Linked DNA regions of Endozoicomonas sp. GU-1. The protein of the gene in region 1 interacts with the protein of each later gene in a pairwise test. Links are inferred from orthologs where the notes say so. Each region holds a gene or a part of one and is shown on either strand. Other genes may lie near its edges.

The links. The genes of interacting proteins can lie anywhere in the genome.
Region 2: the proteins of secA (region 1) and secB interact in binary tests that used the Escherichia coli proteins (3 or more experiments, as listed by UniProt). The link is inferred for Endozoicomonas sp. GU-1 from one-to-one orthologs.

The regions. Positions count from the first base shown.
Region 1 is NZ_CP114771.1:1,803,148-1,808,186, reverse strand. The notes cover bases 692-3,937. They hold secA (preprotein translocase subunit SecA), read left to right. Parts: upstream 692-995; coding sequence 996-3,737; downstream 3,738-3,937. Outside these bases: cysK (cysteine synthase A), read right to left, coding at 1-685. UniProt on the Escherichia coli protein: Required for protein export, interacts with the SecYEG preprotein conducting channel.
Region 2 is NZ_CP114771.1:2,712,162-2,715,647, reverse strand. What follows is about bases 1-2,946. They hold secB (protein-export chaperone SecB), read right to left. Parts: upstream 1,754-2,946; coding sequence 1,247-1,753; downstream 1-1,246. Other genes in these bases: gpmM (2,3-bisphosphoglycerate-independent phosphoglycerate mutase), read left to right, coding at 2,679-2,946; O3276_RS11230 (rhodanese-like domain-containing protein), read right to left, coding at 1,841-2,257; trmL (tRNA (uridine(34)/cytosine(34)/5-carboxymethylaminomethyluridine(34)-2'-O)-methyltransferase TrmL), read left to right, coding at 628-1,092; O3276_RS11245 (hypothetical protein), read right to left, coding at 1-127. Outside these bases: more of gpmM, read left to right, coding at 2,947-3,486. UniProt on the Escherichia coli protein: One of the proteins required for the normal export of some preproteins out of the cell cytoplasm. It is a molecular chaperone that binds to a subset of precursor proteins, maintaining them in a translocation-competent state.

The DNA of each region.
Region 1 (5,039 bases):
CCGGGGCGATAAAATCCGGTGTCCAACCCTGAATCTTGTGCGGTGCCCACTCTTTGCCACTGAGCAATGCCGCACTGGCAGGTTCGGTGCAGATGATTTTGATGTCTGGACGGGCAGCCTTAAGTACTTCACCGACACCGGTGATGGTACCGCCGGTGCCGTAGCCACTGACAAAATAATCCAGCCGCTGGCCGGCAAAATCCTGCAAAATTTCAGGGGCGGTGGTGTTCCGGTGATATTCAGGATTGGCTTCGTTTTCAAACTGTCGAGCCAGGAACCAGCCATTTTTCTCGGACAACTCTTTGGCAACCCGCACCATGCCGGTACCACGCTCGGCAGCCGGCGTCAGTACAACTTTGGCTCCCAAGGCGCGCATGATTTTGCGTCGCTCAACAGAGAATGTTTCGGTCATAACCGCCACAAAAGGATGGTTCAATGCCGCACACACCATGGCCATGGCGATACCTGTATTACCGGAGGTCGCTTCTACGACGGTTTGACCTTCTTCAAGTTCACCTTTTTGCCGGGCGTCGTTGATGATGGCAAATGCCAAACGGTCCTTTACAGAGGACATAGGGTTAAAGTACTCGGCCTTCACGTAGAAGTTGACGTGTGCCGGTGCCAGGCGATTGATTTTAACGATGGGAGTCTGGCCGATCGTTTCTAAAATTGAATTGTAAATCATAAGGGTATGTCTCTTGCTGCCGCCCCGGTTGATATTTTTCTGAGCTCTGTTGCCAAAGGGCTGTTCAGATTTTCAGGCGCACCAGTATGCCGTCAGTTCAATACCAGTGCAAAAATCTAAACCAGCTTGAAAGCATTGAATATTTTTTACCGACTCAGCTTAATGGACAGCACAGAAATACAGCTAATATAGGTGAGACTTTGCCGTGATTGTCATAGAATGTTGGACTATTGTGCGCTTGTCTGCTCCGGCCCGGATTTGTCGGTAGGAGGACAGCTCCGGAAACAGAGTGTGAGACTGTTAACAACTTATGTTTGCTTCGTTAATTAAGAAAGTTATTGGTAGCCGGAATGACCGCCAGCTGAAACGGATGGGCAAGATTGTCAAATCAATCAATGCCCTGGAAGAAAGCCTGGCGGCTTTGAGCGACGATGAGCTGAAGGCTAAAACCGGAGAGTTTCGTGAGCGCTTCAACAAAGGCGAAACCCTTGATGACCTGTTGCCTGAGGCGTTTGCTGTGGTTCGTGAGGCGGGCAAGCGGGTGATGGGCATGCGTCATTTTGATGTCCAGCTTATTGGTGGTATGACCCTCCATGAAGGGCGCATTGCCGAGATGCGCACCGGTGAAGGTAAGACACTGGTAGCCACCCTGCCTGCTTATTTGAACGCGATTCCCGGTCAGGGCGTTCATGTGGTTACCGTGAATGATTATCTGGCTCGTCGTGATGCGAACTGGATGCGCCCGCTCTATGAGTTTCTGGGGATGAGCGTGGGCATTGTTGTTCCGCAGCAGGATCCGGAAGAGAAGCGTCAGGCTTATCAGGCGGATATCACCTACGGAACCAACAACGAGTTTGGTTTTGACTACCTTCGTGACAACATGGCCTTCCGGAAGGAAGATCGCTTCCAGCGTGATCTCTTCTTCTCCATTGTCGATGAGGTTGACTCGATTCTGATTGATGAGGCCAGAACACCGCTGATTATTTCCGGCCCGGCTGAAGACTCCTCAGAACTTTATAAAAAGATGAATCAGCTGGTTCCCAGGCTGCAACGGCAGGAGCCCATTCCTGAAGACCAGGATCCCAATACCGTTGAACTTACCGGTCATTACTCAGTCGATGAGAAGACCCGCCAGGTTGAGTTGAATGAACTGGGCCATCAGTTTATTGAAGAGCTGCTGCAACAGGAAGGTTTGTTGCCGGAAGGGGAAAGTCTTTACGCCTCCAACAACCTGAACCTGCTGCACCATGCGAACTCAGCCCTGAAAGCCCATGTGCTGTTTAACCGCAATGTGGAATACATTGTGCAGAATAATGAAGTTCTGCTGGTGGATGAGCATACCGGCCGGACCATGCCGGGCCGTCGTCTCTCGGAAGGTCTGCATCAGGCGATTGAAGCGAAAGAAGGGCTGCGTATTCAGGCGGAGAGCCAGACTCTGGCTTCCACAACGTTCCAGAATTATTTCCGGAATTATGACAAGCTCTCCGGCATGACCGGTACTGCCGATACCGAAGCGTTCGAGTTCCGTCAGATTTATGGCCTGGACGTGATTGTTATTCCTACCCATAAGGAGATGGTTCGTCAGGATGGCAATGATCTCGTCTATCTGACGATCGCGGAAAAATACGACGCCATTATTGAAGATATCAAGGAAACGGTGAAAGCCGAGCGTCCGGTTCTGGTGGGTACGGCGTCTATCGACTCTTCTGAGCATCTGTCTAAAGCTCTTGATAAAGCGGGCATTGCTCACCAGGTACTGAATGCCAAATTCCATGAGAAAGAAGCGGATATCATCGCCCAGGCTGGTCGCCCCGGTGCGGTCACCATCGCCACCAATATGGCGGGCCGTGGTACCGATATCATGCTGGGCGGTAACTGGAAGGCAGAAGTTGCTGAGCTGGATAACCCGGCCCAGGAGCAAATTGATCAGATCAAAGCGGATTGGCAGAAACGCCACATGGCGGTGCTTGAAGCCGGTGGTCTGCATATTATCGGTACCGAGCGTCACGAGTCACGACGTATTGATAACCAGTTAAGAGGCCGTTCCGGTCGTCAGGGCGACCCGGGCTCTTCCCGTTTTTATCTGTCTCTGGAAGACAGCCTGATGCGGATTTTCGCTTCTGAGCGGGTCAAGAACTTTATGAAAGCCCTGGGCATGGAAAAAGGTGAAGCCATTGAACACCGCATGGTGACCAATGCCATCGAAAAAGCCCAGCGTAAAGTGGAAGGTCGCAACTTTGATATTCGTAAGCAGCTGCTGGAATATGATGATGTTGCCAATGACCAGCGTAAGGTCATTTATCATCAACGGGATGAACTGCTCAGTGCGGAGGATGTTTCTTCCAGTATTGAAGCACTCCGTGAAGACGTGGTCAGTGGCCTGATCAGTCAGCACATTCCACCCCAGAGCCTGGAAGAGCAGTGGGATGTGAAAGGTCTGGAAGAGAAACTGGCCAGCGAGCTCAATGAGCGTATGCCGGTTCAGCAGTGGCTGGATGAAGATGATCGTCTGGATGAAGAGGCGCTTCGTGAGCGTATTCTTCAGGGGGTAATCGATTCTTACCGCAAGAAGGAAGAACTGGCCGGTGCTGAAGTTCTGCGCAACTTTGAAAAGCATATTCTGCTGCGGATTCTGGATGACAAGTGGAAAGAGCATCTGGCCACCATGGACCACCTGAGACAGGGTATTCATCTGCGTGGTTATGCCCAGAAGAACCCCAAGCAGGAATACAAGCGTGAGGCGTTTGAGTTATTCCAGCAGATGCTTGAGGATATCAAGTACGACACGATTCGTATTATCTCCCATGTGCAGGTGCAGGAAGATGATCGAACCGCTGAGATGGAACGTCAGCGTCGTGAGGAAATGGCCCGGAGAATGCAGTTTGAGCATGCCAGGGCCCAGGGTGTAGAAGCAGAAGCAACCGGGCAGGAAGCACCTGAAGAGGAAGCTCACCAGCCATTTGTCCGGGAAGGGCGTAAAGTGGGGCGGAACGATCCGTGTCCATGTGGTTCCGGTAAAAAGTTCAAACAGTGCCACGGTAAAATTGCCTGATCAGGGCCGGTAACTTAAACTGCGGGTCAGCTTTAACAGGCTGACCCGTTTTTGTTTGTGCATCGGCATCTGCTCTAGGAGCCTGTCCGAGAATAGACTGCCCTACCGGCAACTGCTCCTGCGTTGCTCTAGCTCCTGCATCCATGCAGTCGTGCGGTGGCAGCAAATTGGTCTAAAAATTCCGTTTTGTTCGGCAAATAGCCCCGCTATTCACCTCACAAAACGAAATTTTTATCCTCAATTTTCTGCCATCCTCGCTACGGGCGCTATTCTCGGACAGGCTCCTAGGCGTAACCACAAAATCAGTCAAGAATAAGCAACGATATCACCAATGGAGTCAATCATGGCAACGGGTTCTGGGGAATGGACTGCAGTGAAACCGGTCAGGGGCTTTCGCCTGGGAACGGCAATGGCGGGGATCAGAAAACCCGGCCGCCGGGATCTTGTGGTGATGAACTGGGATAAGGGCAGCTCCGTGGCCGGGGGTTTTTACCCTTAACCGCTTCTGTGCGGCCCCGGTTCATTTAAGCCGTGAGCGCTTAACCAGTGATCCCCGTTACTTTCTGATTAACACCGGCAATGCCAATGCAGGCACCGGTGAACAGGGAATGGTGGCAGCCAGGCAGACATCATCCGAGCTGGCGACGTTGTCCGGCGTTAATGAGTGTCAGGTCCTGCCGTTTTCAACCGGCGTGATTGGTGAGCAGCTTCCGGTCAATACGCTCTGTGCAGCGCTACCAGCGGCGCTGTCTGATCTGCAAGAAGATAACTGGTTGCATGCCGCTGAAGGTATCATGACCACCGATACGCGACCTAAAGGCAGCAGCCGTCAATTTCAACATGAGGGAACCACCTATACAGTCTCCGGAATCAGTAAGGGTGCCGGAATGATCAAGCCCAATATGGGCACCATGCTGGCTTATATCGCAACGGATGCGGCGGTTGAACAAACGTTTTTGCAAAACCTGCTGTTGGACATTACCAACCAATCCTTTAACCGGATCACCATCGATGGTGATACATCGACCAATGACAGCTTTATGGTGGTTGCTACAGGGGCGGCTGGTAATGATCCAATCACTTCCCGAGATTCCGGGTTGGCCGGGAAGCTAGCGGCGAGCCTTCGCGAGGTGGCCGTTGAGCTTGCCCAGGCGATTGTCAGGGATGGCGAGGGAGCCACCAAATTTGTCACTGTAAAAGTGGCAGAGGCGGCCTCCCATCAGGACGCCCTGGAAGTGGCTTATACCGTCGCCCATTCGCCACTGGTTAAAACCGCCCTGTTTGCCAGTGACCCAAACTGGG
Region 2 (3,486 bases), 910 kb from region 1 along the record:
GAGTTATATCAAAGTCACCATTTGAATTGGCCCCTAAAGAACCTTGATTAGCAGCCATAACGCCAACAGACCCCAACAACCCCGCAGAAACTGCTGTTGCCAGAGCCAATGTCTTTAATGTTTTCATTATTTTTCTCCCTTGCAGTCATCAACTGCCATTTGCCTGTGTTTAAGTTCTTATATGGCATTATCCGGTTAGTGAATGGAAAACAGGAAGTGTTAATGGTGGATAGTTGTCAGGGCAAACCCAACTTATTACTCTCAACCATTACAATTCACAATTTCCACAAATCCAGTCACAAAACTTCTCGAATCTACATTTACTAATATTTATTATCTGACTAAAGCCTTTTATTGTAGGGCATCCATTCACATTGTAGTTATTTGGTCAGTCACTATTTTTAAATCTGATTTTTAAATATTACAGGGAAATACTCAAGTATTTTGTGGTCTGTATCACAGTAAAACGTGTTGCACTTCGGTTTTCATGGGTGCGGTGTGTGCTAATTATTATGTTCTGATGAGGGGGATAGCTTTTGGGAGGCGGTCAGCGAACCCAATCCAACTAATGCCCTCTAACCCCCAGATGCTCTATCATTGCCACTCTGTCACCATTCGGATCTCCCCATGCTTGATGTTGTCCTCTACCAGCCGGAAATCCCCCCCAATACCGGTAATATCATCCGTCTCTGTGCCAATACCGGCTTTCGTCTGCATTTGATAGAACCCCTGGGCTTTGAGCTGGATGATCAGCGATTGAAACGGGCGGGTCTGGATTACCATGAGTTTGCCGAGCTGAAGATTCATCCGGACTACTCAAGTTTTCTGGAAACCGTCAAACCGGGCCGGGTGCTGGCTCTGAGCACCAAGGGAACCAGTAATTACAGCTGCTGCACCTTTCGAGAAGGGGATGCCCTGCTGTTTGGCCCGGAAACCCGTGGCCTGCCTGCAGAGATTCTAGACTCTTTGCCGAAAGAGCAGGTACTGAGATTACCCATGCTCCCGGACAGCCGTAGCCTGAACCTGTCCAATACCGTGGCGGTGATGGTTTATGAAGCCTGGCGGCAGATGGGGTTTGTTGGTGGGCGGTAAGCGTTGTTAAACCACAAAGACACCAAGGCACAAAGGAAAAGCTTGTCACTGTTACTTTGTAGCCTTACTGCCATATTGTACGCAATAAAAAGGCACAAAAGACTTCGTGTCTTTGTGCCTTTGTGGTTAAAAGCTTTTAAAAAAAAGCTATTTCTTAATTAACCGCTTCCGGCTGCTGCTTGGCAGACTGCTGTTCGCGGGCCTGCATATACAGCGCGTCGAAGTTTACTGGTGCCAGCATAAGCGGAGGGAAGCTGCCGCGCAGTACCAGGTTGTCGATGGCTTCGCGGGCATAGGGGAACAGGATGTTCGGGCAGAAGGCACCCAGGGTACGGTGCAGTTCTTCTTCATCCAGACCTTTGGCCAGGAAGACGCCTGCCTGATGTACTTCAGTCACGAAAGCGGTTTCCTTCTTATCTGAAGGGTTGTTGCCGGAACCGTTTTCCACGGTTACCGTCAGGGACAGAACCACTTCGTACAGACCTTCTTCAAGAGGGCGGTTGCTGGTGCTCAGGTCCAGTTTGACTTCTGGCTGCCACTGCTTCTGAAAGATCTCAGGGGCCTTTGGTGATTCAAAGGAGATGTCTTTCGTGTAGATTCGCTGCAACGCAAACTGCGGAGCCTGCTGTTGTTGAGAAGCCTGCTGATGATTTTCAGCCATTGTCATTTCCTTACTTTTGATGAGCTAATGATGAGCCAAGCGAATATCGCATTTTGGTAATGATCGTGCAGATTGTCCAACCAGAGCCTATTTTCGGACCACTGGCAGGTTGTCAGAGGCCCAGGTGGACATACCACCCTGTAGTCTGACCACATTGGCAAAGCCCTCGGTTTTCAGGGTTTTGCCAACACTGCCGCTGTGCTGCCCCATGGCATCCACCACAATAATGGTCTTTTCGCGGTATTTCTCCAGTTCACCGGCACGCTCCCTGATTTTTGTATAAGGAACGTTGATGGCGTTGACGATATGACCTTTGGCAAAATCTGCCTTTTCCCGAACGTCGATCACCACGCCCTGGTCCTGGTTGACCATCTGGGTCAGCTGGGCGGTGGAAACGCTCTGCCCACCCTTGCGCATTTCAGTAAAGGCCAAAGCGCTGGCCAGCGCCACCAGTGCACCAACGTGCAGGGGATGGTTAATGATAAACTCGATGAATTGTTCCATGCCGACAAGCTGTCAATCTATAAATTGAAAAGTGGCAAGTATACTGATCCCGTCTCAGGAAAGTAAGGGAATGACGACGGAAAAAAGTGCTGGCCGACTTTTTGTGCGCCTTTTGGTATGTACGGTGCGTTAGTACAAAAAGCTATCGCCAACTAAAATGACTCCATAAACGCTGTCGGTGATATTTGTGCGGAAAGTTTCAGAAAATTGCAGAGGCTTCCAGAGGATATCGCCGGTTGACGTCCCCTGGTGTGAGAGTTTGCGCTGTTCACTCAAGAGCAGGCATTGCACTGGAAACCGGCGGCAAAGCAGGTAGAATGCCAACCATTCCACTCACCATAAGGTTGGTTCAAGAGATCGCGCTGATAAGTCAGACATTCAGCCTCTGCACCAGCCTTCCCGTTCGCCAAGGTTAAGACCCATGACTGATAAGCGCACACCTACCGCCCTGATCATCCTTGATGGTTACGGCTACCGTGAAGAAAAAGACAGCAACGCCATTCTGGCCGCCAAAACGCCGGTAATGGATCGTCTGTGGCAAGAGAACCCGCACAGCTTCGTTTCCGGTTCCGGAATGGACGTTGGCCTGCCCGATGGCCAGATGGGTAACAGTGAAGTTGGCCATATGAACCTGGGTGCAGGCCGCGTGGTTTACCAGGAACTGACCCGCATTACCAAAGCCATCCGGGACGGTGACTTCTATGAAAATGAGGTGATTACCAGCGTTGTCGATAAAGCCATTCATGCCGGTAAAGCCGTTCATATTATGGGGCTGGTATCTCCGGGTGGTGTTCACAGTCACGAAGACCATATCCATGCCATGGTTGAACTGGCTGACCGTCGTGGCGCTAAAGAAGTCTATGTTCATGCCTTCCTGGATGGCCGTGACACACCGCCGCGCAGCGCTGAATCGTCCCTGGCAAGGCTGGATGCCATGTTGCAGGAAAAAGGCATTGGCCGTGTTGCCAGCCTGATTGGCCGTTACTACGCCATGGACCGTGACAACCGCTGGGATCGTGTCCAGCAGGCTTATGATCTGATCACCGATGGCAAGGCCGGGTTCACTGCCGCAACCGCAGTTGAAGGCTTGCAAGCCGCTTATGAGCGTGACGAGAACGACGAGTTTGTTAAAGCCACCGTGCTTGGTGCTGAAGCAGCCCGGCTGAACGATGGTGACGCACTGGTATTTATGAATTTCCGTGCTGACCGTGCCCGTGAAATCACCCGTG